Regions from separate parts of the Sorangium sp. So ce204 genome, predicted to be linked through region 1. Evidence: riboswitches for the same ligand, from Rfam matches in the RefSeq annotation. Region 1 holds a riboswitch; each other region holds the start of a gene.
What was found. A riboswitch is a leader RNA that binds a small molecule or an ion and turns the genes downstream of it on or off. The one in region 1 is predicted to bind cobalamin.

Region 1 (7,555 bases):
GCCAGGCGCGCCGCTTCAGGTACAGCTCGCGGAGCTTCTGCTGCGCCTCCTCGTCGATCGGCTCGACCGTGAGCAGCGCCTCGTACGCCGCGATGGCGTTCTGGACGTTGGAGAACTGGTCGAACCAGCGCCGCGCGACCGCGCGGTAGAGCCCCGCCTTCTCGGCGGGGCTCTCGGTCAGCTCGGCGAGGCGCTGCTGGTACGAGAGCAGGTCGCGCCAGCGCCCGAGCGACTCGTAGATGCGGGTCAGCTCCCGCACGGCGTCGACGTCCTTGTCGTCGAGCTGGACGATCTGGGTGAGGACCGTGACGAGGGCCGCGTCGTTCTTGGCGCGATCGCGGTAGATCCCGGCGATCTCGCGGAGCACCGCGACCCTGCCCGCGACGTCGTCGGCGGGCGTGCGCTCCAGGTCCTGCCGGTGGAGCTCGACGAGGGCGTTGTACCCCTCGGTCTGCAGGTAGAGGCGCTTCAGGGCGTCGCGCGCCTGGCGGTTCTCCGGGTCGGTCCGGAGCACGGACTTGTACTGCTCGATCGCCTTGGCGGCGTTCTCCTGCGACTCGGCGAGCCGCGCGAGCTCCGTGGCGATGGCGCGCCTCTCGGGGCCGTCGGGCACGGCGCGCTGCGCGTCCGTGAGGATCGTCGTGAGCCGCGGCTTGTCGCCGCGCTGCTCGAGCACCTCGCGGTAGAAGTTGAGCATCCCGGCGTGCGCCGGGTCGGCGCGGCGCACGCGGTCGAAATAGGGCTCGGCCGCCTGGGGCTGGCCGCGCATGCGCCAGTGGACCATGGCGATCTGCACGAGCATGCCGAGCTCCTCGCCGGGCTTCACGCCGCCGCTGCGGAGCTGGTCCTCGTAGAGGGCGACGAGGCGATCCCAGTCGCCCGCGGCGGAGTAGGCCTCGGTCAGGAACGAGAGCGCCTCGGGCTGGCCGGGCGAGAGGTCGAGCAGCTCCTCGTACGCCGCGACCGCGCGGGCCGGGTCGCTCAGGCGGGCCTTGACGGTGCGCGCCGCGCGGACGGCCGCCGCGATGCGGTCCTCCTTGAGCTGGGCCTCGCCCTTGACGAGCGACAGGACGCGGACGACGGCGTCCCAGTCCCCCGCGGAGGAGAAGGCGATCTCGGCGAGGTTGGCCGCGCGGAGGTTCTTCGGGTCGAGCAGCAGGGCGAGCTCGATGAGCTCGGCCACCCTGGCGCCGAGCTCGGCGCGGCCGTAGCGGTAGCCGATGTCGGCCGCGCTCGTGTAGAGCGCGCTCTTGAAGGCGCCGTCGGTCGCGCCCTCGGCCTCGGCCACGTACCGGTCCACGAGGTCGCGCCACCGCTCGCGCTTCGAGGCGTCGGTCTCGAGCGCCTCGGCCGCGGCGTCGTCGTCGGGGCGCAGCTCGAGCAGCCGCTTGTACGCGGCCGCCGCGCGATCGACGTCGATGAGCTCCTCGTGGTAGACGCGGGCGAGCTCGGCCTGCATCGCGGGCTCGACGGCGCTGCCTGCGGCGAGGGCGATCTCCAGCTCGAGGAGGCGGGCCACGGCCTGCCATTCCTTCCGCTGCTCGTGCCGCCCGCGCGCCGCGCCGAGCAGGCGCTCGACGTCCCCGGGGCCCGCGCCGTTGTTCGGAGCAGTCACGGCCTCCGCGAGCTCGTTCCAGGCTGCCTCGTTCTCGGGCTCATCCTGCAGACGCCCAAGGGCCATCCGAATCGTCTCAACGCTCATCGTCTCTCCGCGGACCTCGCGAATTCGGTCCGGTCCGTTCACGGGCCGGGCGAAGATAGCCGGGCGGACGACACGGTTTCAAGGTTCCTCGCCCCTGCGGGCCTGGAAGGTCGGCCGGAGCTTTCGCGCGCTTCTGCTCCTGTGGCGCGGGGACGTCCGAGCGGGCGGCCCGTCGGGCCGTCAGGCCGCGGCGAGGGCGGTTCACCGCGCTCGCGGCTTCGGCTATCAACCGCGGGCATGGAAGCTACGACGATCAAGCGCTTCGGGGTGATCGGCGCGGGCCAGATGGGGCGAGGCATCGCCCAGGTCGCCGCGGCCGCGGGCCTCGAGGTGGTCCTGTGCGACGTCTCGAGGGCGCTGGCGGAGTCGGGCAAGGCCCAGATCGCCGCCATTCTCGCGAAGCAGGTGGAGAAGGGCAAGCTGGCCGCGGAGGCGCGGGAGGCGCTCCTCGACCGCGTCGCGGTGGCCGACGGGATGGCGGGCCTCGGCGGGGTCGACCTGGCCGTGGAGGCGGTGACCGAGAGCTTCGACGTGAAGAGCGGGATCTTCAAGCTCGCCGACGCGGCGCTGCCGAAGGGGGCGATCCTGGCGTCGAACACGTCGTCGATCTCGATCACGCGGCTGGCGGCGGTGACCGGGCGGCCTGAGCTGGTCATCGGGATGCACTTCATGAACCCGGTGCCGCTGATGAAGCTCGTCGAGCTCGTCCGTGGGGTCCAGACGTCGGACGCGACGTACGAGGCCGTCCGGGCGCTCTCGGTTGGGCTCGGCAAGACGGTGATCACCTCGAAGGACCAGCCCGGGTTCATCGTGAACCGGATGCTGATCCCCTTCCTCAACGAGGCGTGCTTCGCGCTCCAGGAGGGGCTGTCCACGCCGGAGGACATCGACGCGGGGGCGCGGCTCGGGCTGAACCACCCGATGGGGCCGCTCGAGCTCGCGGACCTGATCGGGCTCGACACGGTGCTGTCGATCGCGGAGGTGCTGCACCGGGAGTTCGGGGACTCGAAGTACCGGGCGGCCACGTTGCTCAGGAACCTGGTGGCTGCGGGGTGGTACGGGAAGAAGAGCGGGCGGGGGTTCTACGTGTACGACGAGAAGGGGCAGAAGAGCGGGCGGGCGGTGTAGAGGAGGCTTCTACGGAGCCAGGGAGGGAGGGGGCGCCGCGCGGGGGGCCGGCGGGGGCCCCTCCCACGAACTCGCGCCTTTTGGGGGGCAATGGCCGGCTGAACGGCGGGAGCGGTCCGGGAGGGCGTCGCACGGAGCGGGCCGGCGCTCGGATTCGTGGGGCCCTACCCCGCCGGCCCCCCGCGCGGCACCCCCTCCCTCCCTGGCTCTCTCCAGGGGGGAGGATGACGGGGGAGCGACGGCGGGATACGCGCGAGGCGAACACGGGTGTGCGGGTCGGAGGACGGGCGGTCTGCCCGACTCACTGCGATCGCACGCGGGCTCGTGGCAGGGCCGTCATGTCGCGCGCATCCGCAGTCAAGCGGTGAGTTCGGATCATCGAGCGACGGGCCGTGTCCCGGAACAGGCGCGTGACATGCTCTGGAAATCGCTCGGTTGGAAATCGCTCGCTCGTCGGCTCGGCAACGGCCTCGACACGGCGGGATCGGACGGACACGGAATGACGCCCTCCCTGGCCCGCGGCAGGCGCTTCCCCCCGGCCCGGGGCGCTGCTAACCACGATCCATGACCGCTCAAGAACAGCAGCCGGGGGCCCGCGGGACGCTCCAGTTCGTCGCCGTCGAGCGCGAGGGTCACGTCGCCACCGTGACCATCCAGCGGCCCGACAAACTCAACGCGCTGAACCCCGCCGTGCTCGGCGAGCTCACCGCGGCCTTCCGCGACCTCCTCGCGCCCGCCGACGGCAACGAGGTCCGCGCGGCGGTGCTGACCGGCGCCGGCAAGGCGTTCGTCGCCGGCGCCGACATCGCCGAGATGGCGGCCATGAACAGCATCGCCGCGAAGCGGTTCGCCGACGCAGGCCACCGGCTCGCAGAGCTCATCGAGACTGCCCCCTTCCCCGTGATCGCCGCCGTCAACGGCTTCGCGCTGGGCGGCGGCTGCGAGCTCGCCCTCGCATGCGACTTCATCTACGCCGCCGAAGGCGCCAAGCTCGGCCAGCCCGAGGTGAACCTGGGCGTCATCCCAGGGTTCGGCGGGACCCAGCGGCTGCTGCGACGGGTCGGGCCAGGACGCGCGCGCGAGCTCGTCTATTCAGGAGACATGATCACCGCCCAGCAGGCGCTCTCGATCGGGCTCGTCAACGCCGTCTTCCCAGCAGCCGATCTGCTCGCGCGCGCCCGCGAGACCGCCCTCAAGATCGCCTCGCGCGGACCGCTCGCCGTCGCCGCCGCCAAGCGCGTCCTCCTGCGCGGCGAGAGCCTCGACCTCGCCGCCGCCAACGAGCTGGAAGCCCAGGCATTCGCCGCGCTCTTCGGCAGCGAAGATCAACAGCTCGGAATGAAAGCGTTCCTGGCGAAATCGCAGGCAACGTTCACGGGCAAGTAAAGGCTCGCGAGGCGCGAGGCGCGTACCACGCGCTCGACGGCAAAAAAATACCGCGCATCACGCTGGAGGGGGGGCCCAGAATGACCGCGGCAGGGAAACCGCGCCGGAGTCTTGAACGTCCGCCACGGTGCAGAAGAAAGACCGCATGCGCTCCGGGCTGGGGGGTCCGCGCCGGCGCGCATGCGGTAGTCAGATTGTGGCATCCGCAAGCGCGTTGTCGATAACAAAGTGCAACGCGTGCACGCCGAGCGAGCAGAACGCTCCACGCGCGAAGGCGGCCAGGCGGGCGCGCGACCCACACACACCCGATCTGCGGGAATTCACGTTCGAGCCGGGCATACCCATCCACCAGAGACAGCGCCCAGCGCTGCGTTCGTCTCGCATTCCGAGGCGAGCGAACACGAAATCCCTGCTCTCTTCAATAAGAGAGGCCACGAGGCAGCAGGCCGTGCACCGGACACCTGCTCCCGAGTAAAGAGCCAGGACGAACAAAGCACACTGCGGAAGGAACGCGCCGGCGCCGATATTCAAGCGCACGAGAGCCCCTCGTACAGACCCAGACCGAGACGGGGGCTGCGCCCGCGCGGCGACAAAGTAAACAGGTTTTATCTAAGGGGGACATAATTCAAGACGTGTCGATCGACGACCCTTCGCGTGATGCGTCTGGGTCAATTTCTCGGCCTCGGCCATCACACATGACAGGGCCTCGATCGCTCGTCGGCGCGCATGCCCGCTCGATCGGGGGCGCCGACGGGCGCGCGGCGCCCCTCGGCAGCGATGGCCTCGTGCGCCTCGGCAGCGCCCCCGAGGGCGGGCGCCCCCGAGGGCGGGGTGCCCACCAGCGCAGGCGTCACCGCCGCGCCGACGCCGCGCCCGCCGAGCACCTCGTCCGCGATCGGGGCGCGACGTCCTTGACGCCGGGCACGAAACGGGATTACCGAGCACCGGCCTGACAATCCATTCCTCGGGTGCCCTCCGGGGCATAACAGGGAAGCCGGTGCAAAACCGGCGCGGTCCCGCCACCGTGAGTGGGGAGCTGCCTCCGAAGACCACTGGGCCCCATTGGAAGAGGCCTGGGAAGGTGGACGCAGCGCTGGGAGCTCGATCAGCTCCCTGAACCCATGAGCCGGGAGACCTACCCGAGCCTCCCACGAGGTGCAGCTTGCGCACGTCTTCGTGGCGTTCGGGTGCGGACTTCACCCGGAGCGCCAAAATCGGTCTTCACGGCCGCGCGTTGTCGATCGCCATCGTGTTCATGGGGACGCTCCTCGCGCCCCGCCCCGCGGCCGCGATGCACCTCGCGGAGGGCGTCCTGCCGCTCGGCTGGTGCGCCGTCTGGAACGCGCTCGCCCTGCCCTTCGTCGCGATCGCCCTCCACCTGCTCCGGCGCCGCACCCAGCAGGACGTCTTCTACAAGCCGTTCGTCGGCCTCGTCGCGGCCGCCGTCTTCGCGATCTCGTGCATGCCCGTGCCGGTGCCGACCGCCGGGACCTGCTCCCACCCGTGCGGCACGGGGCTCGCGGCGGTGCTCATCGGCCCCTGGATGACCGTGCTCGTCACCGTGGTGGCGCTCCTTATCCAGGCCCTCTTCCTCGCGCACGGCGGCCTCACCACGCTCGGCGCCGACGTCGCGTCGATGGGCATCGCGGGCGCCTTCACGGGATATTTCGCCTTCCACCTCGCGCGGCGCTGCGGCGCGAACCTCTGGGTCGCGGGGTTCCTGGCGGGCGTGACCTCGGACTGGGCAACCTACGCCACCACGGCGCTCGCGCTCGCGCTCGGGCTCTCGGGTGATGGGTCGGTGACGTCCATGTTCACGGGCGTCGCCCTCGCCTTCGTCCCCACCCAGCTCCCGCTCGGCCTGCTCGAGGGCGTCATGACCGCGGGGGCGCTCGCCTTCCTGCGCGCCCGGCGGCCCGACATCCTGGACCGGCTCCAAGTCGTCCGGCTCGCCCCGGGGGCGTCGTGACGCGGCGGCTCGGACAGCGCCCGGCCCCAGCGCCGCTCGGGCGGCGCGCGCGCGTCGCGTGCGAGCGCGCGCTCCAGCTCGCCGCCTCCCTCTGGCTCGCCGCCTGCGGCAACGCGTCCTGGGACGGCGTCGACGAGGCCGTTGTGCGCCGCGTCGCGGAGGACGCAGGACGCCACGACACGGGGCCGCTGTTCGCGGGCCTCGAGGGCGACCTCCTGCTGTTCGCGTTCCTCTGGGCCGGGCTCCTCGCCGGCTTCGCCCTCGGCTATTTCTCGCGCGTGCTCTTCGTCGAGCGCGCGGGCGCGCCCGCGGGCAAGGCCGGCGGCGAAGGCCTCCGTGCGGACTGACCCGCCCGCGCGGCTCCGCGACGTGGACGCCCGGCTCCGCCTCGGGGCCGCCGTGGCCGCGTGCTGCGTCGCCGCGGGCGCGCGCTCGCCCGTCACGCCGGCCGCGCTGCTCGTCCTCGCGTGCGCGGCCCTCCGCCTCCAGGGCACGCCGGCGCGCGCCGTCGTCCGCGCCGCCGCGCCCGCCGCGTGGATCGGAGCGGTCGCGGCGGCGCTCGCGCTCGCGCTCACGCCGGGGGCGCCGCTCCTCCCCGGCGCCACGTTCCCTGCCGACGCGATCACGGCCGAGGGGGCCCACCGCGCCGTGGCCATCGGCGCGCGCGTCCTCGCGGCGGCCGCGGTGCTCCGGTGGCTCGCCGGCGCCGCCGCGCCCGCCGAGATCGAGGCGGCGCTCGCCGGGCTCGGCGTCCCCGCGGCCCTCGTCGAGCTGCTCGCGCTGGCGCGGCGCTTCGCCGGCGTGCTCCAGCGCGCGGCCGACAGCGCGTGGAGCGCCGCCGCGCTCCGCGGCGGGTTCACCCGCCCCGGCGCCGCCGCGCGCTCGGCCGGCGCCGTCGCGGGCGTCGTGGCGCTCCGGACGCTGGAGCGCTCCGAGAGCGCCGCGCTCGCGATGCAGCTCCGCGGCTACCAGGGGAAGCTCCCCGTCGCCGACCGGAGGACGAGCGCGCCCGCCGCGAACGTCGCGTTCGCCGCCGCCGCCCTCGCGGCCCTCGGGCTCAGCGTCGCCGCGGGAGAGGCCGGATGATCGCGCTGCGCGCCCCCCGGCTCGGCTACCGGCGCGGCGAGCCCGTGCTGCGCGACGTGCGCCTCGACGTCGCCGAGGGCGAGTCCGTCGCGGTGCTCGGCGGCAACGGCGCCGGCAAAACAGCGCTGCTCAGGACGCTCGTCGGGCTCCTCCCCGCGCCCGGCGGCGGCGTCGAGATCGCGGGCCGCCGCGTGGGCTCGCCCTCGGACGCCGTCGCCGCGGGCGCCGCGCTCGTGCTCCAGGACCCGGACGACCAGCTGCTCGGCGCGACGCTCCTCGACGAC
Region 2 (7,555 bases), 1.1 Mb from region 1:
CTTGACCAGGTGCACGTCGAACCCGGCCTCCCGTGTCATGCGGCGGTCCGATTCCTGGCCGTAACCGGTCATCGCGAACAGCGATAGGCCCGCGAGGCCCGGAATGCGGCGCAGCGCGCGCGCGACGTCATATCCTGTCATGCCCGGCATGCCGATATCGAGCAGCACGACGTCCGGCTGGAGCTGCGCCGCGAGCTCGAGCGCCGAAGGGCCGTCGAACGCGGCGTGCACGTCGTTGCCCATGCGCTTGAGCAGCAGCGCCATGCTCTCGGCCGAGTCGCGGTTGTCGTCGACGACGAGGATGCGCAGCTTGCGCCCGGCCTTCGTCGCGGGCGCGCCCGCCGTCGGCGGCGCGAGGGGGCGCGTCAGCCGCGGCAATCGCACGATGAACTCGCTGCCGCTGCCGGGCCCCTCGCTGAGCGCCTGGACCGTCCCGCCGTGCAGCTCGACCAGCCGGCGCACGATCGTCAATCCGAGGCCCAGCCCGCCCTCGACGCGATCGAGGCCGCGATCCCCCTGCGTGAACAGATCGAACACCTGCGGCAGCAGCTCGGGCGCTATCCCCACGCCGCTGTCGCGGACACGGAGGATCGCGTGCGTGTCGTCCGCCTCCACGGTGACCCGGATCGAGCCGCGCGGCAGCGTGAACTTCGCCGCGTTGTGCAGCAGGTTGCTCGCCACCTGCGTGAGCCGCGCCAGGTCGCCCGAAACGATGGCGAGCGGCTCGGCGGGCAGCTGCAGCTCCAGGGTCTGCTCGCGCGCGTCGATCCAGGTCCGGGACGCTTCCGCCGCGCGCGTCACCACGTCGGCGAGATCGATCCGCTTGGACTCCAGGGCGATCTTGCCGCGCGTGATGCGGCTCACGTCGAGCAGGTCGTCGACGAGCCGCACGAGCTGACCGAGCTGCCGTTCCATCAGGCCGGCTGCCCAGACGACCTGGGCGTTGTCCTTGCCTTCGAGCTTGAGGACGCTGGTCGCGTTGGCGATCGGCGCCAGCGGATTGCGCAGCTCGTGCGCCAGCATCGCCACGAATTCCTCCATCTGGCGCGCGTTGGACTCCATCTGCTCCAGGCGCTTGCGCTCGCTCAGGTCACGCGTGATCTTGGAGAAGCCGCGCAGTTCGCCGCTCGGGCCGTGGATGGCCGTGACGAGGACGCTCGCCCAGAACGACGACCCGTCCTTGCGCACGCGCCAGCCTTCGTCCTCGAAGCTGCCTTCGCGACGCGCGGCGGCGAGCACCGCCTCTGGCCGGCCGCGCTCGATCGCCTCGGCCGGATAGAAGCGCGAGAAGTGCGTCCCGATCACCTCTTGCGCGGAGTATCCCTTGATCCGCTCCGCGCCGGCGTTCCACATGGTCACCCTGCCCTCGGGGTCGAGCATGAAGATGGCGTAATCCTTCACGCCTTCGACCAGCGTGCGGAAGCGCTCCTCGCTCTGCCGCAGCGACTCTTCCTGGCGCTTGCGCTCGGTCAGATCGCGCGTGATCTTGCAGAAGCCGCGCAGCTCGCCGCCGGGGCCGTGGAGGGCCGTGATGATGACGTTCGCCCAGAACATCGAGCCGTCCTTGCGCACGCGCCAGCCTTCGTCCTCGAAGCGGCCCACGCGCCGCGCTTCGGCGAGCTCTGTCTGTGGCCACTTCCGCTCGATCGCCTCGGCCGGATAGAAGCGCGAGAAGTGCGAGCCGATCACCTCTTGCGCGGAGTATCCTTTGATCTGCTCGGCGCCGGCGTTCCACGTGATCACGCGCCCCTCGGTGTCCAGCATGAAGATGGCGTAGTCCTTCACCCCTTCGACCAGCAGGCGGAATTGCAGATCGGCGCCGAGCTCCGTCGGATCCATGCGGCACAGCCTACAGCATGGGTGCACGTTTGCCACGCGGCGAGGCTCTCCGTTCCCGTCCTGCTCTCCGCATCTGCGAGCCGTCATCGTGGCGGCCGGCAGCGGCGAGTGACGAGCACAGCAATGGCCCCATGAGCCGGCGTCGAGAGCGCCCGCTGGCGGCCGCGCGGGGCCACCGCTGGCCGCTCGAAGGGTTCGAGAGTGCCAGGGCGGACTCATCGATTGTGGCGCCATCGAACGTGTCCGGCGCGAGCCACCCAGCCTCGAGGGCACCGGGGTTGTCTTGCCCATCAGCTCCGAGGGCGCGCGCCGCCGATCCGTTGCCGACGCCCGGTGGCTCACGCTCGATTTGGTGTGCGTGTCGCGGGCGAAGAAACGCCGGTGTACCCTGAGGCCCCCGCGAGCATCTCCGCTGCGACCGCTCCAGAACGAGCACCATCATGCATCCCGACCCCTGGCACGTGGTCACCAGACAACCGGACTACGTCCTGGCTTCCTGGCACCGGATCTTCTGTGTCATCTGGCGCCGCGAGACGACCGAGGACGGCGCGCGCCACCTGAGGGACGCGTGCGCGGAGTTCGCCAAGAAGCACCCGCGCGGCATAGGGCTGCTCACCCTCATCGAGAGCGGGGCGTCGTTGCCGCCGGCGCCCGCGCGCAGGGCGATCGCGAGCTTCCTTGCGGAGGCGAGCGCGTCCATCAGGTGCTCAGCGGTTGTCTTCGAGGGCTCGGGGTTCCAGGCGGCGATGGTTCGCAGCGTCGTGACAGGGCTCACGCTCCTTGCCCGTCAGCGTTATCCGCACAGGGTATGTGACCTCCGGAAAGCCTGGCAGATGTTCGCGGCGCTCCTGCCCGCGGCGACGGGCGCCGCCGTGAGCGAAGCCGCGTTCCGTGCGTCGCTCGACGCGCTACGCGAGGACCTCCGCCGGACATGAGCCGGCGCGGCGCCTACTCCCAGTACAGCGTCGCCCGCCCGATCGCCGTGAACGGCCACCCTGGCGAGTAGTGGATCCCGGTGACCGGGGCCGGCTCGTACGGCAGCCGCGACGCGCTCGCGAACTGGACCTCGCGCCACGTCGTGTCGAACAGGTTCTGGATGTCCGCGGCCACCTCGACGTTCTTCCACCGCAGCCCGGCGTTGGCGTCGACGACCGTGAACCCCTCGGCGGTGAGCGACTCGTCCTCGGTCGCGGGCCGCGCGCCGATCGCCTTGACCCGCAGCGCCGCGAACGGCGTGAACGCGCCGAACGTCGGGCGGACGCCGACGCCCGCGGTCAGCGTCCGGGTCGGCGCGAGGGCGACCGCGCTCGCGTTGCCGGCGTTCTCGCGGAAGCGCGCGCGGGTGAAGGTCGCGTCCACGTCCGCGAAGAGCCAGCTCCCGAGCCGGTAGCGCCCGCCGATCTCGATCCCGTAGCGCCGCGTCTGCCCCGACGCCTCGGTCGCTCCCGCGTCGCCGCTCCAGACCAGCTCCGAGTCCAGGTCGAGCAGGAACGCGGCCCCGCTCAGCGACAGCCCGCGCAGGGGCGCGACCCGCACGCCGACCTCGTAGCCCGTCGCGGGCGTGATCAGCGTCGCCGCCCCCTCGCCCAGCACCGCGCCCTGCGCGTCGTTCGAGTGGAAGCCCCGCCCGAAGTGGGCGAACAGATCAACCCCCTCGGCGGGCGACACGATCGCCGTGAGCTTCGGGAGCAGCTGCATCTGTCCCCGGGCGCCGCTCGACCTGTTCCCCGCCGCCTCGAGGTCCTCGCCCGGATCGTCCACGTTGACGTCGATCCACTGCGCGCGCGCCCCGAGCACGACGCGGAGCCAGCGCCGGAGCCGGGCGTCCTGCTCGACGTAAACGCCGATCTGGCTCTCGTCGACGTGGGTCCTGCTCTTCTCCTCGATCCGATCGCGCGCCTCGTCGTGGTGGAGGGACTTGTCGATCGCGTCCGCGCGGATCTGCGCGCCGAGCGAGGTCGTGAACCTCGCCCCGCCGATCTCGTATTGCCGGCGGAACCGGAGATCGGCGCCCCCGACGGCGCGGTCGTCGTTCTGCTCGATCTGGTCGCCGTGGACGGGGTCCTCGCTGAAGAACGTGAAGTTCGAGTACAGCGTGAAGCGGTAGCGGACGAGGTAGGCGAGCGCGCTCAGATCGGCGTCCCGCCACGCCATCGAGGTCGCGACGGACGCCATGTGCCGCTCGGTCGCCCCGCCCTCGGTCGGATCCACGGCGCCGAAATGGTCGATGCACGGCTGTCCGAACGCCGACGGCGGCGGGTTCAACCCGCCCTGCTCACCCTCGCCGCACACGGCGCGCGCGGGGATCTGGCCGGAGCCGTGCCAGGTCGATCCATACGACATCCAGGTCATCTGGACCTTGCCTGTGTTGCCCAGATCGTGCGTGGCCCGCAGGTACACGTTGAAGCGCTCGAGCCGCTCCGGGCTCAGAAACGGCCCGTCGTTCCGGTAGATCTCCGCCGCGGCCACCGCGCGCCACGCGTCGCCGAGATCCGGCGAGGCGATGACGAGGCCGCGCTGGATACCGTACTGCCCCAGGCTGACCTGCGCGTGGCTCTCCTCGAGCTTCTCGGCGAAGCGCAGGTTGACGGCGCCCGCCGTACCGAAGTCGCCGATGCTCGCGTAATAAGGCCCCTTGTACCCGTCGAGCCCTGTCACGAGCTCCGGGATCATGAAGTAGAGATCGGTGAAGCCGTGCCCGTGGCCGTGGCTGACCATGTTGACGGGCACGCCGTCGACGAAGAAGGCGACGTCGGTCCCGTGGTCCGCGTCGAATCCGCGGAGGAAGTACTGGTTCGCCTTGCCGCCGCCCGCGTGCTGCACGGCGAAGAGCCCGGGGACCGCCTCGAGGAGGTCGCCCGGCCGGAGCCTCGGCCTGAGCTCGAGCTCCCGGTGTCCGACGGAGACGCGCGACGCGGCCTCGCTGCCCGGCTTCTCCGCCTGGATCGTGACCTCGATCGCGGCGTCGCCCGCGGGCGCGCCCTCGCCGGCGGGCGCTGCAGCGGCGGCCTCCGGCGGGGCAGCGGCGGCCTCCGGCGGGGCAGCGGGCGACTCGGGGGCGAGGCCCTCGGCGCGCGCGGGCCGCGCGGCGGCCAGCACCATGGATAACGCGGCGAGCAGATGAAATGGATGGCGGTGCCCGTGGCTCGTAGTGACCGTCTCGCGCAGCATTCGTGTCCTCCTTCGCCGCAATCGCGCGGAGCGGCGTCGGGCCGCTCGCGTCGAGCTCCGCGAGGACGAAATGGCTGGCCATCGCACGGTGCGCTGGACCGACCTCTCGCCCCCGCGGGCGACCGGAAGGCGACGCGGGGGGCGGTTCGGTATCCGGGACGTGGCAGAGGCAGAGCTGCACCGGCTCGGACCTCACCGCCTCCCTCGAGGCTCCCAGGTCGAACCGGCGCCGGATGTCTCCCGCCGCCGGGCGCTGGCAGGTCTTCGGGCTCGCGAGCGCTCCGGTCTGACCGGCTCCCTACTGTCCACCGCTTCCCAGCCCTCGTCGGGCCAGTGCATGGGGTGGAGGTCGTTCTCGCTTACCGCTGCGGGGCAGCCCCGGAGTTTCACCGGGTTCCCTCTTCGGCCCAGGCGAACGCCCGGGCACCAGCGCGGCGCGCACCCTATGGCCGCGCGCCTCCGGCTGTCAATCGCTACCGCTCCCCTCGCCCGCTCGGCGCGCGCCGCTCCCGCGCCTCGCGCTCCTCATCCGAGCGCCTCGACGCGCGGCCCCCGTGCAGGCCGAACGTTCGGGCTCTAGCGAGGATGGGCTCGCTCCTCCGTGGGTCGCGTGCTACACGGCCGCCGCCGTATATGCCCCGTAACGATCTCCGCAATATCGCCATCGTCGCCCACGTCGACCACGGGAAGACGACCCTCGTCGATCACATGCTGCGCCAGTCGGGCGCCTTCCGAGAGAACGAGGTCGTGGCCGAGCGGGTCATGGACTCGAACGACCTCGAGCGGGAGCGCGGCATCACCATCCTCGCGAAGAACACGAGCATCCGGTACCGCGGGGTCAAGATCAACATCGTCGACACGCCCGGCCACTCCGACTTCGGCGGCGAGGTCGAGCGCACGCTCATGATGGCCGACGGGGCGCTCCTCCTCGTCGACGCCGCCGAGGGCCCGCTGCCGCAGACGCGCTTCGTGCTCTCGAAGTGCCTCCAGCGCGGCTTCCCTGTCATCGTGGTCATCAACAAGATCGACCGGAGCGACGCGCGCGCCCACGAGGTGCTCTCCGAGGTGTTCGACCTCTTCTGCGACCTCGAGGCGAGCGACGCGCAGATGGACTTCTCGACGCTCTACGCGATCGCGAAGTTCGGCCAGGCGAAGCGCGAGCTCGAGCACGAGGCGAAGGACCTCGAGCCGCTCTTCGAGACCATCCTCGAGCGGGTCCCCGGCCCCTCCGGCGACCCCGACGGCCCGCTCCAGGTCATCGTTTGCAACACGACCCACGACGAGTACGTGGGCCGGCTCGCGGTCGGCCGCGTGGTCCGCGGCACCGCCCGGTCCGGCGCCGACGTCGCGCTCCTCGCCGAGGGCGGCCAGTCGCGCGGCTACGTGAAGATGCTCTACGCCTACGAGGGGCTGAAGCGCGTCGCGGTCGAGAGCGCCGTCGCGGGCGAGGTGATCGCGATCGCCGGGATCGACGCGGTCACGATCGGCGACACGATCACGGATCCGGCGCACCCCGAGGCGCTGCCGCGCATCGTGGTCGAGGAGCCGACGATCAAGATGAAGATCGGCGTCAACACGTCGACCTTCGCCGGCAAGTGCAAGCAGTCGAAGTTCCTGACGAGCCGTCACCTGAAGGAGCGGCTCGAGCGCGAGGCGATGAAGAACCTCGCGATCCGGGTGGAGCCGACGGAGGTGCCCGACACGTTCGTGGTGCTCGGCCGCGGCGAGCTCCAGCTGGCGATCCTCGTGGAGACGATGCGGCGCGAGGGGTACGAGATGCAGCTCTCGAACCCCGAGGTGGTGACGCGCGAGATCGACGGCGAGGTGATGGAGCCGCTCGAGCTCGTGGTCGTGGACGTGCCGGACACCTACGTCGGCATCGTGACCGAGCGCCTCAGCTCCCGGCGCGGCCGGATGGTGAAGATGACGAACCCCGGCTTCGGCCGCGCCCGCCTCGAGTTCCGGGTGCCGTCGCGCGGGCTCATCGGCTTCCGCGGCGAGTTCCTGACGGCGACGCGCGGGACGGGCCTGCTCAACACGATGTTCGACGGCTGGGCGCCCTGGGGCGGCCCGATGATGCGCCGCCCGACCGGCGCCATCGTCGCCGATCGCGTCGGCGTGGCGACCCCGTACGCGCTGCACCACCTGCAGCCGCGCGGCATGTTCTTCATCGTCCCCGGCGTCGAGGTCTACGAGGGGATGATCATCGGCGAGCACAACCGGCCGAACGACACCGACGTCAACGTCATCAAGGAGAAGAAGCTGTCGAACGTGCGCAACCACGGCAAGGACGAGAACGTCCTCCTGGCCAGCCCGCGGCTGCTCACGATCGAGACGGCGATGGAGTGGATCGACGGCGACGAGCTCGTCGAGGTCACGCCCGACGCGGTGCGCGTCCGCAAGAAGGTGCTCGCGTGCAACCGCCGGGAGCGCCGCGAGGACGCGATCGAGCAATCGCAGGCGGTGGAGTGAGCGGCGGGGGCGCGCGGAACGTGCGACGCGCGCCGCTGCCGTGCCTGCCGCGCTGGCCATCGGGGCGCGCGGA
Region 3 (7,555 bases), 5.4 Mb from region 1:
ATCGCAGGTAGTACGTCGTCTTGAGCCCCTTCTTCCATGCGTGGAAGTACATGCTCGAGAGCTGGCCGATGGTGGGGTTCTCGATGAAGAGGTTCAGCGACTGGCTCTGATCGATGAACGCCCCGCGATCCGCGGCCATGTCGATGAGCGAGCGCATCGGGATCTCCCACGCCGTCCGGAACACGGCGCGGAGCTGCTCGGGCAGCTCGTCCATGCCCTGGACCGAGCCCTCCGCGAGCTTGAGCCGGGCGCGCACCGCGTCGTTCCAGGCGCCGAGCCGCTTGAGCTCCGCGACCAGGTAGCGGTTCATCTGCAGGAAGTCCCCCGAGAGCGTCTCGCGCTTGAAGAGGTTGGACACCTGCGGCTCGATGCACTCGTAGCAGCCCGCGATCGACGCGATGGTGGCCGTCGGCGCGATGGCGACGAGCAGCGAGTTCCTGAGCCCCTCGGCGCGGATGCGCGCGCGGAGCGCCTCCCAGCGCGCCGCGTCCTCCGGGACGACGTTCCACGCGTCGAACTGGAGCTCTCCGCGCGCGGCGCGCGTCTCGTCGAACGCCGGGTGCCGCCCCTTCTCCGCCGCGAGGTCCGCGGACGTCGAGAGCGCGTTGTAATACACCTCCTCCGAGATCCGCCTGGAGAGCTCCCGCGCGGCCGGGGCGTCGAAGGGCAGGCGCATCTGGAAGAACACGTCCTGCAGGCCCATGAGCCCGAGCCCGACGGGCCGCCAGCGGAGGTTCGATCGCCTCGTCGAGGGGATGGGGTAGTAGTTGAGGTCGATGACGCGGTCGAGCTGGCGGACCGCGGTCCGCACCGTGCGCGCGAGCTTCTCGAAGTCGAACGCGACCGCGCCGTCCGCCAGCGTGGCCGTGTGGCGCGCGAGGTTGATCGAGCCCAGGTTGCAGACGGCCGACTCCTCGTTCGAGGTCACCTCCAGGATCTCGGTGCAGAGGTTCGAGAGGTGGACGATCCGGCCCGGCAGCGCCGTCTGGTTGCAGGCGCGGTTCGACTTGTCCTTGAACGTCATCCAGCCGTTGCCTGTCTGCGCGAGCGTGCGCATCATCCGCGCGTAGAGCTCGCGGGCCTTCATCGTCTTCTTGGCGAGGCCCGCCCGCTCGGCCTCGACGTAGCGACGCTCGAACGCCTCACCGTAGAGATCGGGGAGATCGCGCGCGTCCTTCGGGTCGAACAGGCTCCATTCGCCGTCGGCCTCGACCCGCTTCATGAAGAGGTCCGGGACCCAGCTCGCGAGGTTCAGGTTGTGCGTGCGCGCGGCCTCGTCGCCCGTGTTGTCGCGCAGCGAGAGGAACTCCTCGACGTCGGCGTGCCACGGCTCAAGGTAGACGCAGCACGCGCCCTTGCGCTTGCCGCCCTGGTTCACGGCCGCGACGGACGCGTCGAGCGTCTTGAGCCACGGCACGATCCCGCTGGAGTGCCCGTTGGTGCTCTCGATGAGCGAGCCGCGCGAGCGCACGCGGTGGTAGGCGAGCCCGATGCCGCCCGAGAACTTCGAGAGCATCGCGACGTCGGTGTAGCGCTGGTAGATGGTCTCGAGGTGATCGTCCGGCGAGTCGAGCAGAAAGCAGCTCGAGAGCTGCTCGTGGCTCGTCCCGGAGTTGAACATCGTCGGTGAGCTCGGCAGGTAATCGAGCGACGAGAAGAGCCGGTAGAGCTCGACGGCCTGCGCCGCCGTCTCGGACAGCGCGCACGCGATGCGCAGGAAGAACTGCTGCGGCGTCTCGAGGACGAGGCGCGTCTCGGGGTGCTTCAGCAGGTAGCGGTCGTAGAGGGTCCGCAGGCCGAAGTACTCGAGCTCGTGATCCCGCCTCGGCTCGATGGCGTCGTTCAGCTTGCGGGCGTTCTGCGCCACGAAGCCGTGGAGCCGATCGTTGATGAGGCCCAGCCGCCGCCCCACGGCGACGGACTGCGAGAAGGCGTGGATCTCCTGATTGCGGACCTCCTTGTCGATGTACGTGGCGAGCAGGCGCGCCGCGAGCTTCGCGTACTGGGGCTCATCGGCGATGAGCGACGCCGCCGTCTGGATGGAGAGCTGATCGAGCTCGCGCGTCGTCGCGCCGTCGTAGAGGCCGCTGATGGTCTTTGTCGCGACGCGGAGCGCGTCCACGTCGGACAGGGCCGCGCACGAGCGGCTCACAGCCCGTACGATCTTGTTGACGTCCACGGGCTCGCTCGACCCGTTCCTCTTCTTCACCCGCATCGTCGTGTGCGGGGGCGTCTCCTCCGCGCCGGCGCTCGTCATGGCGGGCGCATGAGGTGCGTGGAGTGCGTGGGGGGCGTGGAGCGCGCGCAACGGCGCCGCGCCGTTGCTCTTCACCAACGGTTCGTTCAGCATGGCATCCTCCTCGTGCTCGTTCCGAGCGGTCCCGGACCGCTCGCGTCGATGCCGCGAGAGCGAAGAGGCCAGCCGATGCGCACGGGTGCGCCAGGCTCTTTGGAGGAGCCCTCGGACCGACCGCTCGCCCCCGCGGGCGAAAGGAAGACAGCGCGGGAGGGGGTCGGAACCGGGACAAGCGCGAGAGTCTGCGCCAGCTCGGACCTACCCGCCTCCCGCGAGGCTTCCAGGTCAAACCGGCGCCGGATGTCTCCCCAGCGCAGGATGTTGGCAGGTCTTCGGGCTCACGAGCGCTCCGGCTCTCGCCGGGTTCCTACGGTCCACCGCTTCCCAGCCCGAGGGCCAGTGCGCGTCGTGGAGATCGTTCTCGCTTACCGCTGCGGGGCAGCCCCGGATTCACACCGGGTTCCCTTTTGAGCCCGGGCCGAAGCCCGAGGCACCAACATGGGCACTACATATGGTGGTGCAGTGAGCCGGTCAAGCGAGATGTTGTGGGGGGAGCTCCGTTGCTCGGTTGCACGCTCGATTGCACGCTCGATTGCATGCGCGGCTGCGTGTTCATTGCACGCTCGGTTGCCTCGGTTGCATGGTCGGGCGGTCGACGCACGCTGGCCTGGCGGCGCGCGCCGTGGCGGGCCACAACCCGGGCATATGTCGCTCAGCGAAGCGCGTCCGGCCGATCCGCTCGACGACCTCGTCGCGCTCCTGCGCGGCAGGCGGATCGTGGCGCTGACGGGCGCGGGGTGCAGCACCGAGTCCGGCATCCCCGACTATCGAGGGCCCGAGACGCGGCGCCGCGCGCGGAACCCGATCCAGGGGCGGGAGTTCTGCCGCTCGGCCGAGATCCGGCAGCGCTACTGGGCGCGCGCCGTGATCGGCTGGGAGCGGTTCTCCAGGGCCGAGCCGAACCCCGCCCACCGCGCCCTCGCGCGGCTCGAGCACGCGGGGCAGCTCGAGGGCCTCATCACGCAGAACGTCGACGGCCTCCACCAGGCCGCGGGCAGCCGTCGCGTCATCGAGCTGCACGGGACGCTCTCCGAGGTCGCCTGCCTCGCGTGCGGCGCGATGGAGCGGCGCGCCGCCCTCCAGGAGCGGCTCCTCGCCCAGAACCCCGGCTGGTTGCGCCTCACGGCCGACCTCGCCCCCGACGGCGACGCCGACCTGCCCGCCGAGCGCGTGGCGGGCTTCCGTGCGCCGCCGTGCCTCCGCTGCGATGGGCCGCTCAAGCCGCGCGTCGTCCTCTTCGGCGAGAACGTGGCCCGGCCGATCGTCGACGCGGCGTTCGCGCTGGTGGACGCGGCGGACGCGCTCCTCGTCGTCGGCTCGTCGCTGGCGGTCTTCTCGGGCTACCGCTTCGTGCTGCGCGCCGCGCAGCGAGGCATCCCGATCGCCATGATCAACCTCGGCGCCGCGCGCGGCGAGGAGCTCGGCGCGCTGAAGATCGAGGCCCGCGCCGGCGAGGTGCTGCCGCGCCTCGCCGAGGCGCTCGGCGCCGGCGCGACCGCGGCGCCGCGCTGAGGCGCCGAGCGCCGGCGCACGCGCGGCGCTGGCATCAGCCGCGCCGGTACATCACGTCGCTGCGGAGGACGTACTTGCTCCCCCGTGTCACGGCGGCGCCGCGGTGGAGCCGGCGGTGCTCGAACAGCAGCGCCATCCCGCGCTGCGGGGCGATGCTCCGGCCGCCCCAGAAATCGGTCGTGCCGCCCTCGAAGTCGTCGTTCAGGTAGATCATCGCGGTGAACAGGCTCCGCTCGCCGTCGGATCGCACGAACGACCCGTCGCCGTGCCAGTTGAAATATTCGCCTTCGGTGTAGCGATAGTAGCGGAAGCGCTCGTTCAGCCCGACGGCGCGGTGGAGGCCGAAGCGCGGCGGCATCCAGGGCGCGAGCCGCTCCCAGAGGCTCGCGGCGAGGTCCGGATCGTCGATCATGACGCGGCCGTTCCTGCGCACCTCGAGGTTGATCACCTCGGTGCCTCCGATCGGCGCCTGCTCGAAGCCGCGCGCCTCGGCGAGCGCGATGAAGGCCTCGCACTCCTCGGGCGACAGGACGTTCGTCACCGTGAAGATGCGGAGATCGTCGGTGTAGTCGGTGCACTGGGCGGTCCGTTCGGCGTGCAGGGTGCTCATGCGTGGAGCGTGGGTTCGGGCGGACCGGATCCGGAAGGGCGGGATCCGGGCAGGACCGGGCAGGACCGGGCAGCGCGGTGGACAGGAGAGCGCCCCATCGCCGATGATCGAGCGCTCGCACCGATGGCACGGGTCTCCAGGGCGGGCCGCGGCGCGGAGCCCGCGGTCCGCTTCAACCACACGCTCCTCCAGCGGGCGCGGCTCGATCTCGACCTGACGCAGGAGCAGGTCGCCGCGTCGATCGGCGTCGACGTGCGGACCTACCGCCGCTACGAGTCGGGCGCCGTCAACGATCCGCGGCTCGGCTTCTCGGTCCGGAGCCCGTCCCGGCGGCGCATCCTCGAGCGGCTCGGCGCCGAGCTCGGCCTCGCCGAGGCGGAGCTGCTCGTCGTCGAGGCCGAGGCCGAGGCCGCGCCGGCGGCGGATCCCGCCGCAAAGGAAGCGGGTGCGGCGAGCCAGGCCGCGGAGGCGCCCGCCGGGGCGGGGGAGGCGCTCCACGAGAAGGCAGGGGAGAAGGCGCCGGCCGGCGCGCCCGCGCCGTCGCGGGGAGCCGCCCCGGCGTGGCGCCCGCTGCACGCGCACACGCTCCAGCGAGCGCGGCACTTCGTCGGGCGCGCCGAGATCCTCGATCGGCTCGCCGCGTGGGCCGGCGGCTCGCCGCCGCGCCCCCGGGTGATCGCGCTCCTCGGCGTCGGCGGGGCGGGCAAGACGGCGATCGCCGAGCGCTTCCTCCAGGGGCTCGGCGACGCACCGCGGCCCGGCGGGGTGCTCGTCTGGAGCTTCTACGACGACCCCAGGACCGAGGCGTTCCTCGACCAGGCGGCCGCCTACTTCGCGCCGGGCGCGGGCGCCTCGGGCCTGGCGGCGCCGCGGCCCGAGGCGCCCGGAGAGCAGCTCGCGCGGCTGAAGGAGGCGCTGGGGCGGGGGCCGCCGCACCTGCTCGTGCTCGACGGGCTCGAGACCGTGCAGGCCGAGGGGGGCGCAGGGCGCGCGCACGGCGAGCTCCACGACGCGCTCCTCCGGCGGCTGCTCTGCGCGATCGCGTCCGGGCTCGGCGGCGCGCGGGCGCTCGTCACGTCGCGCTTCGAGCTCGCGGATCTGTCCGCCTGGGCCGAGGGCGGGCTCGCGACGATCCGGCCCGAGCCGCTCTGCGAGGGCGACGCCGCGTCGCTCCTGCGCCGCTGGGGCATCCGCGGCGACGACGGCGCCCTCGGCGCGCTGTTCGAGGCGACGGGCGGCCACGCGCTCTCGGTCGCCGTCGTCGGCTCCTACGTGGGCGCGTTCCTCGGCGGCGACGCGGGGCGGCTCTCCGCGGCGCAGGCGGCGCACCTCGCCGGGGCCGAGCAGGACGACGTCCTCGCCCGCCGCCTGAGCTCGGTGCTGTCGGCCTACGCGCGCGCGCTGCCGCCGGGCGAGCGGGATCTTCTCGCGCGCCTCTCGGTGTTCCCCGGCGGCGCGGGCGAGGAGGCGCTGCTCCAGCTGGTCCGGGCCGGCGGCGAGATCGCGGGCGCCATGGCCGGGTGGGGCGCCGCGGAGCTCGCGCGCGGGCTCGCCCGGCTCGAGCGGCTGGGGCTCGTGTTCGCGGCGCGCCCGGGCGAGCGCTGCTACTCGACGCACCCCTTCGTGCGGCAGCACTTCAAGTCGCTGCTCGGCGTGTCGCCGGAGCGCGTCCACGCCGCGGGGAGCGCCGCGCCGCCGCCGCGCCTCGACGAGGCGCCGCGCCGGGCGCCGCGGGAACGCGAGGCGGTCGACGCGTACGAGGCCATCCTCACCGAGCTGCTCGGCGCCGGGCGCGCGGGCGAGGCGTACGAGATCTACGCGCTCGCCCTCGGCGGCTTCGCGCACCTCGGGCTCAAGCTCGGCGACATGGCCCGCGGCGCCCGCATCCTGCGCGCGTTCGCCGGCGGCGACGACCCCCGCGGCATGCCCGCCTCGCTGCCCGCGCGGGTGCGCGCCTCGCTCGCGTACGACGCGGGGCTCTACGCGGGCGCGCTCGGGGATCTCGCGTTCGCCTGCGCCTGCTACGAGGCGCACAACGAGATCGCCGGGGCGCTCGCCGACCCGGCCCCGATCGCGACCGGCCTGCGCACGCTGGCGTACACGGAGCGGCTCCGGGGCGATCTGACCGGCGCGCGCCGCCTGCTCGAGCGGTCGGCGGAGATCGCCGGCGGCGCCGCGGGGGGCGCCCGTCGCGCCGCGGCCCACGTGGACCAGGTCCACGCCGTGCGCGCGCTGGCGCTGCTCGCCGCGGTGCTGCACGACCTCGGCGAGGTCGACGCGGCGGGCGAGCGCTTCGCGCGCCTGCGGGCGCTGGGCGACGCGCCGGTGGCGCGCCGCGCGCTCTGGGAGGCGGAGCACGCGCTCGCGCTCGGGCGCCGCGACGAGGCGCGCGAGGCCACGGAGCGGAACATCGCCGAGTGCAGGCGGAGGGGCTGGGAGGGGCACGTCGCGCACGGCCACACGCTGCTCGGCCTCGCGCTGCTGGACGGCGGCGACGGCGGCGACGGCGGCGGCGGCGACGTCGCGCCGGCCGAGGCGCACCTCGTCGAGGCGCGCCGCTGGGCTGCCGCGACGGGCGAGGTGGAGGTCGCGCTGCGGTGCCACGAGCTCGCGGCGCGGATCGCGCTCGCCGCTGGCCGGCTCGACGACGGCGCGCGGCAGGCGCTGGAGGGGCTGCATGTCGCCGAGGCGTGCGGGTTCGGCCCGTTCCGCGCCCGGCTCGCGGTCGTCGCCGCGCGGTGCGCGCTCGCGCGCGGCGCGGGGGCGGCGGCGTCCGCGACGGCGCTCGCCGACTCGTCGGTGGCGTGGGCGGGCGAGGACGCGTGGGCGAGGGCGGACGCGCTGCACTGGGCGGGCGTGGCGCGCGCGGCGGCGGCGCGCGGCGAGGAGCGCGCGCGAGGGCGGGAGCTGCTCGCCGAGGCAGCGGCGCTGCGGGCGCGCCTGCGCCACCCCGGGGCCGGAGCGTCGCGGGAGGCGCTCGCGCGGCTAGAACGACAAACGGGTTGAAACCGCCAGAAGAGAGCAGAATTCGAACCGCCAAGGCGCCAAGGACGCCAAGAAAATCACAAAAATCTTGG
Region 4 (7,555 bases), 5.4 Mb from region 1:
GGACGAAGTCCACGTCCAGCTCGCCGGCCTGCGCGTCGTACCTGCGCACCGAGTAGGTGCGCGTGATCGGCCGCCGCGGCATCGGAGGCCAGACGGGGCCGTCCGGGCCCAGCGTCGGCAGCTCCGGCGCCGCCTGGTCGCCGCGCGGGAAGAAGACCTTGATGTGCGCGCCGCCCGAGCGCGCGGGGAACCCCGCGATCGCCGCGCCGCCCAGCGTGATCCGCCGCATGCGGGGGGAGATCGCGGTCGTGCGCAGCACCTCGAGGAGGCGCGGCGGGGTGCGCGCCACCGTCCTGGGTGGGGATGTCGCGACCTGATTCATGCTGACCTGTGCCATGGGGAAGCCGTCGTCTGGCAAGCTCGGCCGGTCAGCGGGCGGCTTCCTGGAGGGGCGCCTCCGCGCGGTGCCGGGGCGCTGGTCTCGCCTCGCGCGGCAGCCGGGTCGACAGGAGCTCCCACCAGTGCCCGAGCGTCGGCAGCTCGGCGAGATCCACGAACGCGACGTCGATCCCCGCGGCGCGCCACTGCTCGACGAGCGTCATGAGCCGTATCGAGTCGAGCCCCAGATCGAGGATGCTGTCGCGATCGGAGATCGCCGAGGGGAGCTGGTCGAGGACCTCGGCGACGTCGCCGCGCAGGCCCTCGACCCACGGCGCCCGGTCCTGCGTCGCGCTGAGCGGCGCCGCCGCGTCGCGCTGCGGGGCGCTCGTCCGCTCGCGGGGGGCGAGCGCGGCCAGGACGTCGCTCGTCGGCAGCGCGACGCCGCACCGCTGCGCCACGTAGGCGATGGCCATGTCGTGCTGCTGCCGGGAAAAATCGGCGGTCGCGTCGGTCACGAGGAACGGCTGGACGTCGTTCATGAACGCCTCGCACGCGGTCAGCAGGCACCCGATGTGCGCGTACACGCCGCACACGATCAGCTGATCGCGGCCCCACCGGCGCAGGAGATCCAGGAGCTCCGTCCGCTGGAAGGCGCTGTAGCGCCACTTGGTGAGCACGGTGTCGGCGCTTCCCGGCGCGAGCTCGCGCACGATCTCGTGTTTGTCGGGCTGCTGCGTCAGCCCGGGCCCCCAGAGATCCGTCAGCAGACCGCGCTGGGCCCTCGTCTGCTCGGCGGGCTGCTTCGTGTAGACGACCGGGATCCCGCTCGCCGCGCACCGCTCCCGGAGCAGGCGGACACTCTCGATCAGCTCGACCATCGGAGACGCGCTCGCGTCGTAGAAGCCGAGGAAATACTCCTGCATATCGTGGATCAAGAGGACGGAGCGCCCCGGATCCGGCCGCCATGACGCCCGGCTCTCCGGGAGCTCCTCGGCTCGTGGCATGCGATAGGTCTGGATGCGGGGGATGGCCATGGTCGTTCCTCTCTTCTCTCTCTCGTGATCGCAGCGCTCCTGTCGATGGAACGGGCCGCGGGCGTCGCTGCGCCGCCTGGGCCCGCGCTGTCCTCTCAGGCGCGCGCGCCCTGCGCGAGCCTGTCGGCGATCCAGCGGCGGAGCGCCTTCTTGTCCACCTTGCCGACGCTCGTCGTCGGGAGGGCGTCGAGCCACTCGATGCGATCGGGCACCTTGAACTGGGCGACGCCGCGCTCGCGCAGGAAGGCGCTTATCTCCCTCGCCGGCGGCGGCTGCCCGCGGGCCACGAGGAACGCGCACGAGCGCTCGCCGAGGTGGACGTCCGGCATGGCGACGAGCGCCGCGTCGCGCACCGCCGGGTGGGCGAGGACGTGGTTCTCGACCTCCTCGGCCGCGATCTTCTCGCCGCCGCGGTTGATCTGATCCTTGGCGCGGCCCTCCACGACGAGGTAGCCCTCCGGGGTCCGCCGCACGAGATCACCCGTGCGGTAGAAGCCGTCGCGCGTGAACGCCTTCTCGTTGTGCGCGTCGGCCCTGTAATAGCCGCGGATCGTGTAGGGCCCTCGCGTGAGCAGGTGACCGACCTGCCCGGGCTCGACGTCGCGGTCGTCGTCGTCCACGACGCGGACCTCGTCGTGGGGCGAGATGGGCCGGCCCTGCGTCTCGAGCGCGATCGCGTCGGGGTCGTCGAGGCGGGTGTAGTTGACGAGCCCCTCCGCCATCCCGAACACCTGCTGCACCTTGCAGCCCAGGGTCGGCCCCACGCGGCGCGCGACCTCCGCGGGGAGCCTGGCGCCGCCCACCTGGAGCACCCTCAAGCTCGACAGGTCGTGCCGCGCCGCCCGGGCCGCTTCCAGCCAGACCGAGGCCAGCGGCGGCACGAGCGCCGTCAGCGTGACCCGCTCCCGCTCGATCCACGGGAACGCCTCGTCCGGGCTGGGGCGGCGGCAGAGCACGACGCGGCCGCCGGCGTGGAGAACGCCCAGGCTCCCGGGTGAGCTGAGCGTGAAGTTGTGCGCGACGGGGAGGGCGGCGAGGTAGACGCTGCCCTCGTCGAGCCCGCAGATCTCCGCGCTGGCCCGCACGCTGTAGAGGTAGTCGTCGTGCGTCCGCGGGATGAGCTTCGGTACGCCCGTGCTCCCGCCGGACAGCTGGAAGAAGGCGACGTCCCCCGCGGCGGGCTCCGGGAGCGCGACGGGCTCCCGGTCCAGGCCGGAGAGCGCCGTGTGCTCGCCCGGATCGCCGGCCACGAGCACGTGCCGCAAGGTCCTGACGTCGCGCCGGAGCTGGCTCGCCAGCGCGCGGTAATCGAACCCGCCGTCCCGGTCGGCGATGACGTACGCGACCGCCTCGGTGTGCTCGCAGAAATACGCGATCTCGGCGCGCCGGTGCGCGGGCAGGGCCAGCACGGGGAGCGCCCCGAGCCGGAACAGCGCGAAGCACACCTCGAAGAACTCCGCGATGTTCGGGAGCTGGACGACGACGCGATCCCCCGGCCGGAGCCCGAGGTGCAAGAGGCCCGCGGCGAGGCGATCGGCGCGCTGATCGAGCTCCCCGTAGCTCAGCCGGCGATCGCCGCTGACGAGCGCGATCCGATCCGGGTGCCGCGCGGCCCGCTCGCGCAGCAGGCGCCCGAAGGTCTCGCCGCGCCAGTAGCCGGCGCGCCGGTAGAGATCGGCCACCGCGGCCGGCCACGGAGTCCAGCCGTCGAGCGCCTGTGGTCGCGCCTGCGCGGGCGCCGGCCGGCTCTCCTCCGGAGCGCTCATGCCTTCTCCGGCGCCTGGTCGAGGCCGAGCGCGTTCAGCATCGTCCCGAGCTTGGCGGTGGTCTCGGCGAGCTCGTGCTCGCCGTTCGAACCGATGACGATCCCGGCCCCGGCATAGAGGCGGAGCGCCCGGCCCGCGACGTCGGCGCAGCGGATGACGACCGCCCACTCGCCGTCGCCGCTGGCGTCGGACCAGCCCACGAGCCCCGTGAAGAACCCGCGATCGAACCGCTCGATCGCCCCGATGGCCTCGCGGGCGCGGTCCGTCGGGTATCCGCACACCGCGGGGGTCGGGTGCAGCGCGGTGGCCAGCTTCATCGAGGAGATCGAGAGATCGCGCAGCTCCCCGGTGAGCCGGCTCGACAGGTGCCACAGCGTCGGGGTCTGCGTGAGCGAGGGCTCGTCGGGGACGCTCAGGCGCCGGCAGAACGGCCGGAGCGCGGCGGCGACGGCGTCGACGACGATCGCGTGCTCGTGCCGGTCCTTCTCGGACGCGAGCAGGGCGATCGCGCGCCGGCGGTCCTCGTCGGGGTCGGGGCTGCGGACCGCGGAGCCGGCGAGCGGATTGGCGATCACCCGGAGCCCGGAGCGCGACAGGAGCAGCTCCGGGCTCGCGCCGAGGAGCGTCCGCGCGCGCGACGTCGCGACGCCGCGCTCCGCGCTGGAGAGCCCCGCCATGGGATCCGAGAGGTTGGCGGCGAAGGTGTAGCCGTTCCGGTTCTGCTGCGAGAGGCGCTGGAGGACGAGGCGGAGATCGACCGGCTCCCGCAGGACCATCTCCAGCATCCTGGAGAGGACCACCTTGCTCAGCGCCTCGGACCGCATCAGGCCCACCGCCGTCTCGACGCCGCGCACGTAGTCGCGGGGCTCCGGGACCTGGCGCAGCTCCTGGACGGTGATCGGCAGGTGCGCCCGCGGCGATTCCGACGTGGGGTTGAGCGGGCCCGCGCTCTGGATCGCCCGCGGCACGATGAGGTGCGCCGGCGACGTGCTGTTGAACGGCACCGCGCCGACCACCATGGGGAGGTTCTGGCCGGCGCCGGCGCCGGCCCTCGACGCCGACGCGAGCACCCTCGTGACGCGGTCCGCGAGGCGGTCGCCCTGATCCGCGCCGTTCGGCTCGAGGATCATGTCGTGTACGCCCTGCGCGAGGAGGGTGCGTGTCGGCGACGCGAAGAAGAACGCCGACTCGGGGGTGTATTGCTTCAACAGCTGCCCTGCGTTCACCGCGGGCAGCGCGACAGCGGCCGGTATCGAGATGGAACTCGTCACATTCAGCTCCGATGGGCGTCGAGAGCCACGTGGGCTCAGGTCATCGGGCGCTGGACGTCAGGTCTCTGGCCGCTCGTTCCTGATAACTGATAAAGAAAATCAGTTTCAAGTGACTCATGGCACGCGCGTGCACGACTGTCAAGGGACTCCCGGTTCTGTCTCGGGTGTGCGTCGCCGGTGGGCTTGTGGACGGGGCGCTCCGGGTCTTCGCTTCTGCGTTGACATCCTGCGTGACGGGTGCGACGAGTCGCCCCGCCATCGGTGCTCGTCCGGCCATCACCGGGCGAGCTGAAAAGGGAACCCGGTGAGAATCCGGGACTGCCCCCGCAGCGGTGAACGGGAACGACCATCACCAAGAAGCACTGGGCACGCACCAGAGCAGCCTGGGAAGCGGTGATGTGTAGGAGAGCGACCGGCGACGGCCGCAGCGCCCGTGAGTCCGAAGACCTGCCGAAGGTGCGCGCGCCGGTGCGCCGGCGCGCGCTGACCTGAGCCTTCGAGGGGAAGGCGCCCAGGCCCTAGACCACCTCGCTCGCGCGCGGTGTCGCGGCCCGTCACGCAGCCCCCTCGCTTCGGCTCTCGGCTCACCCGGAGCAGCGCTGGGTCGACGCGGGCAGGCGGCGCGTGAATGGTTGATTCCTCGGATCGTCGGTCGCGGCGGCGCCGGAGCGCTGGCGTGGCGTGCTGGCTCTCGCTCGCCGCCTGCAGCGCCGTGGCGGCCCTGCCGGCCGCCCGCGCCGACGATGCGCGCAGGCCGGAGGCCGAGCAGGAGGGCGGTCGCGCTGCCGCTCCGCCGGGGCCGGACCCGCTGGAGGTGCGCGTCGAGGGGGATCACCTGCGCGCGCCCGCGCCGCCCAAGGACAGGTCCGTCGCGGGGTCGGTGCTGGGCCGCGAGCGCCTCACCGGCGCGGGGCTCGGGGCGGCGGACGTGCTCCGCACGCAGCCGGGCGTGCTCATCATCGAGACGGGCGGCTTCGGCGGGCCGGCGACAGCGGCCCTCCGGGGAGCGACCGCCACGCAGACGCCGGTGTACCTCGCCGGCGTCCGCCTGAACGACGACGTCGTGGGGACGGCGGATCTCTCCCTCGTGCCCCTCTGGCTCATCGAGCGCATCGAGATCTACCGCGGCCACGCGCCCATCGAGGCCGACCGCCTCGGCCCCGGCGGCGCGATCTTCTTCGAGCCGCGGCGGCCTTCCCGGACGACGGCCGGCGCGGGCGCCATGGCGGGCTCGCTCGGCGCGCGGCGCGGGTGGGCGTTCGCCGGCGCCAGCGCGGGCCCGGTGAGCGCGCTCGTCGGGGTGAGCGCCGAGGCCGCGGAGAACCGCTACGCGTTCGTGGACGATCGCGGGACGCTCTTTGACGAGAGCGACGACACCCTGGAGCGCCGGCAGAACGCCGACGTGCGCACGATCGACGCCTGGGCGCTCGCGCGCGTCGAGCTCGGGGGCGGCGCGATCGTCGACGTGATCGCGAACGGCACCGATCGCGAGCAGGGCGTGCCGAGGCTCGCGCTCCTGCCGTCCCGCGAGGCGCGGGGGGAGTCGCGGCGCGCGCTGGCGTCGGTCGCGGCGCGGGTGCCGTTCGGCGGAGAGGCGCAGCACACGCTCGAGGCGCGCACCTCGTTCATCGAGGCGCGGTCGGAGGTCCACGACCCCCTCTTCGAGCTCGCGCTGCAGACGCCGGAGCTCCGGCTCGCCGGCCGCCGCCTGGAGCAGACGCTCGGGGCGACGCTCTCCTTCGCCGACCGGCTCCGGGTGCGGCCTGTGCTCTCGGTCGCGCGCGAGGGCATCTCGCGCGCGCCGGACGACGTGCCGGTCGCGCGGGCGCGGCGCTCGTTCGCGCGCGGCGCCGTCAGCGCGGAGGCGCGCCTCGGCGAGGGGCTCGCGCTGCACGCCCTCGCGAGCGGGGAGTGCCACGCCACCGGCGCGGACCGCGAGCGCCCTTGCGACGTGCTCGTCCCGACCGGGCGGGTCGGCGTGGAAGTGGGGAGCGACCGGCTCCGGCTCCTCGCGACCGTGGGCCGCTACGTCCGCGTCCCGACGCTCGGCGAGGTGTACGGCGTCTCCGGCGTCGTCCACGGCAACGCGGCGCTCGAGCCGGAGTCGGGCGCCACGATCGAGGCCGGGATCCGGGCGCAGACGGGGCGCGGCGCCGTGCTGCGCGGCGCCTTCCTCGACGTGTTCGCGTTCGGGAGCGTGGTCTCCGGGCTCGTCGCTTACGAGAAGTCCGGCCAGGGCTACGTGAGCCCGTACAACGTCGGCCGCGCCCGCGTCGTGGGCGCGGAGCTCCTGGCCGGGGTCGAGGTGACCCGGTTCCTCCGCGCCGAGATCGCGGCGACGCTGCTCGATCCGCGGGACACGACGCCGGGGCGGACGACGAGGAACGACCTCCTCCCGTTCCGCTCGCGCCTCGTCGTCGCGCCGCGCCTGCACGCCGAGTGGAAGCGCCCGGGCGGCGCCGTGTTCTCGGGCGCGTCGGGCGAGCTCCGGGCCGTGTACCAGTCGAGCCGGTACGCCGACCCCGCCGGCCTCGGCGTGATCGCGGAGCAAGCGACCCTCGACCTCGACGCGGAGGCGAGGTGGCTCAGCGGGCACCTTGCGGTGAGAGCTCGCGTCGCGGACCTCCTGGACGCGCGGCGCACGGATGTCGTCGGGTTTCCGCTCCCGGGGCGGAGCGTGTTTTTCACACTGGAGTCAACATGGTGAAGATCAGTCTGTTTGCGTTCGCGATCTCGATTCCGATCCTCGGGTGCAACGTGGATTCGCCGCCGCCGTCGACGGGCGGCGTCCACGGCGGCGGCGACGACGCGTGTGAGAGCGGCGTTGTCATCGTGACGAGCGACTACCAGTCGACGAACATCGCCGTGTCGGCGCTCGACGGGACCACGCTGTCGCCCTCCTTCGTGTCGAGCGGCGCGGCGAAGCCGGGGCTCAGCCTCGCGCTGTCCGGCGATGTCGATGTCCCGGGGGTGGCGTCGCCGTCCGGCCGCGTCGTCCTGCTCGATCGGTTCGGAACGAACGTGATCACCTGGATGGATCTCGAGACGGCCGAGGTCCTCGCGCAGCTCCCGGTCGGGCAGGGGTTCGAGTCGAACCCTCAGGACTACATCGAGGTGGGCGCGGATCGCGCGCTCGTGTCGCGCTACGGGAGCAACCCGAGCC

Region 2: another riboswitch for cobalamin. It lies ahead of WMF22_RS05150 (TonB-dependent receptor); the one in region 1 lies ahead of WMF22_RS01380 (energy-coupling factor ABC transporter permease).
Region 3: another riboswitch for cobalamin. It lies ahead of WMF22_RS21450 (ribonucleoside-diphosphate reductase subunit alpha); the one in region 1 lies ahead of WMF22_RS01380 (energy-coupling factor ABC transporter permease).
Region 4: another riboswitch for cobalamin. It lies ahead of WMF22_RS21465 (TonB-dependent receptor); the one in region 1 lies ahead of WMF22_RS01380 (energy-coupling factor ABC transporter permease).

What each region holds. Positions count from the first base shown of each region.
Region 1 covers NZ_CP150317.1:354,127-361,681, reverse strand. The annotation lists gene WMF22_RS01400 (tetratricopeptide repeat protein) at 1-1,681, opposite strand, end outside; gene WMF22_RS01395 (3-hydroxyacyl-CoA dehydrogenase family protein) at 1,940-2,830, shown strand; gene WMF22_RS01390 (enoyl-CoA hydratase/isomerase family protein) at 3,395-4,216, shown strand; gene WMF22_RS01385 (hypothetical protein) at 4,906-5,100, opposite strand; cobalamin riboswitch at 5,166-5,373, shown strand; gene WMF22_RS01380 (energy-coupling factor ABC transporter permease) at 5,472-6,185, shown strand; gene WMF22_RS01375 (hypothetical protein) at 6,182-6,532, shown strand; gene WMF22_RS01370 (CbiQ family ECF transporter T component) at 6,522-7,271, shown strand; gene WMF22_RS01365 (energy-coupling factor ABC transporter ATP-binding protein) at 7,268-7,555, shown strand, end outside.
Region 2 covers NZ_CP150317.1:1,405,461-1,413,015, reverse strand. The annotation lists gene WMF22_RS05160 (hybrid sensor histidine kinase/response regulator) at 1-1,839, opposite strand, end outside; gene WMF22_RS05155 (hypothetical protein) at 2,280-2,774, shown strand; gene WMF22_RS05150 (TonB-dependent receptor) at 2,788-5,010, opposite strand; cobalamin riboswitch at 5,249-5,456, opposite strand; gene typA (translational GTPase TypA) at 5,596-7,482, shown strand.
Region 3 covers NZ_CP150317.1:5,761,907-5,769,461, reverse strand. The annotation lists gene WMF22_RS21450 (ribonucleoside-diphosphate reductase subunit alpha) at 1-2,350, opposite strand, end outside; cobalamin riboswitch at 2,603-2,809, opposite strand; gene WMF22_RS21445 (NAD-dependent protein deacetylase) at 3,002-3,868, shown strand; gene WMF22_RS21440 (prolyl hydroxylase family protein) at 3,903-4,478, opposite strand; gene WMF22_RS21435 (helix-turn-helix domain-containing protein) at 4,602-7,484, shown strand.
Region 4 covers NZ_CP150317.1:5,771,391-5,778,945, reverse strand. The annotation lists gene WMF22_RS21485 (siderophore-interacting protein) at 1-322, opposite strand, end outside; gene WMF22_RS21480 (isochorismatase family protein) at 369-1,355, opposite strand; gene WMF22_RS21475 ((2,3-dihydroxybenzoyl)adenylate synthase) at 1,451-3,121, opposite strand; gene dhbC (isochorismate synthase DhbC) at 3,118-4,392, opposite strand; cobalamin riboswitch at 4,635-4,861, shown strand; gene WMF22_RS21465 (TonB-dependent receptor) at 5,069-7,099, shown strand; gene WMF22_RS21460 (hypothetical protein) at 7,093-7,555, shown strand, end outside.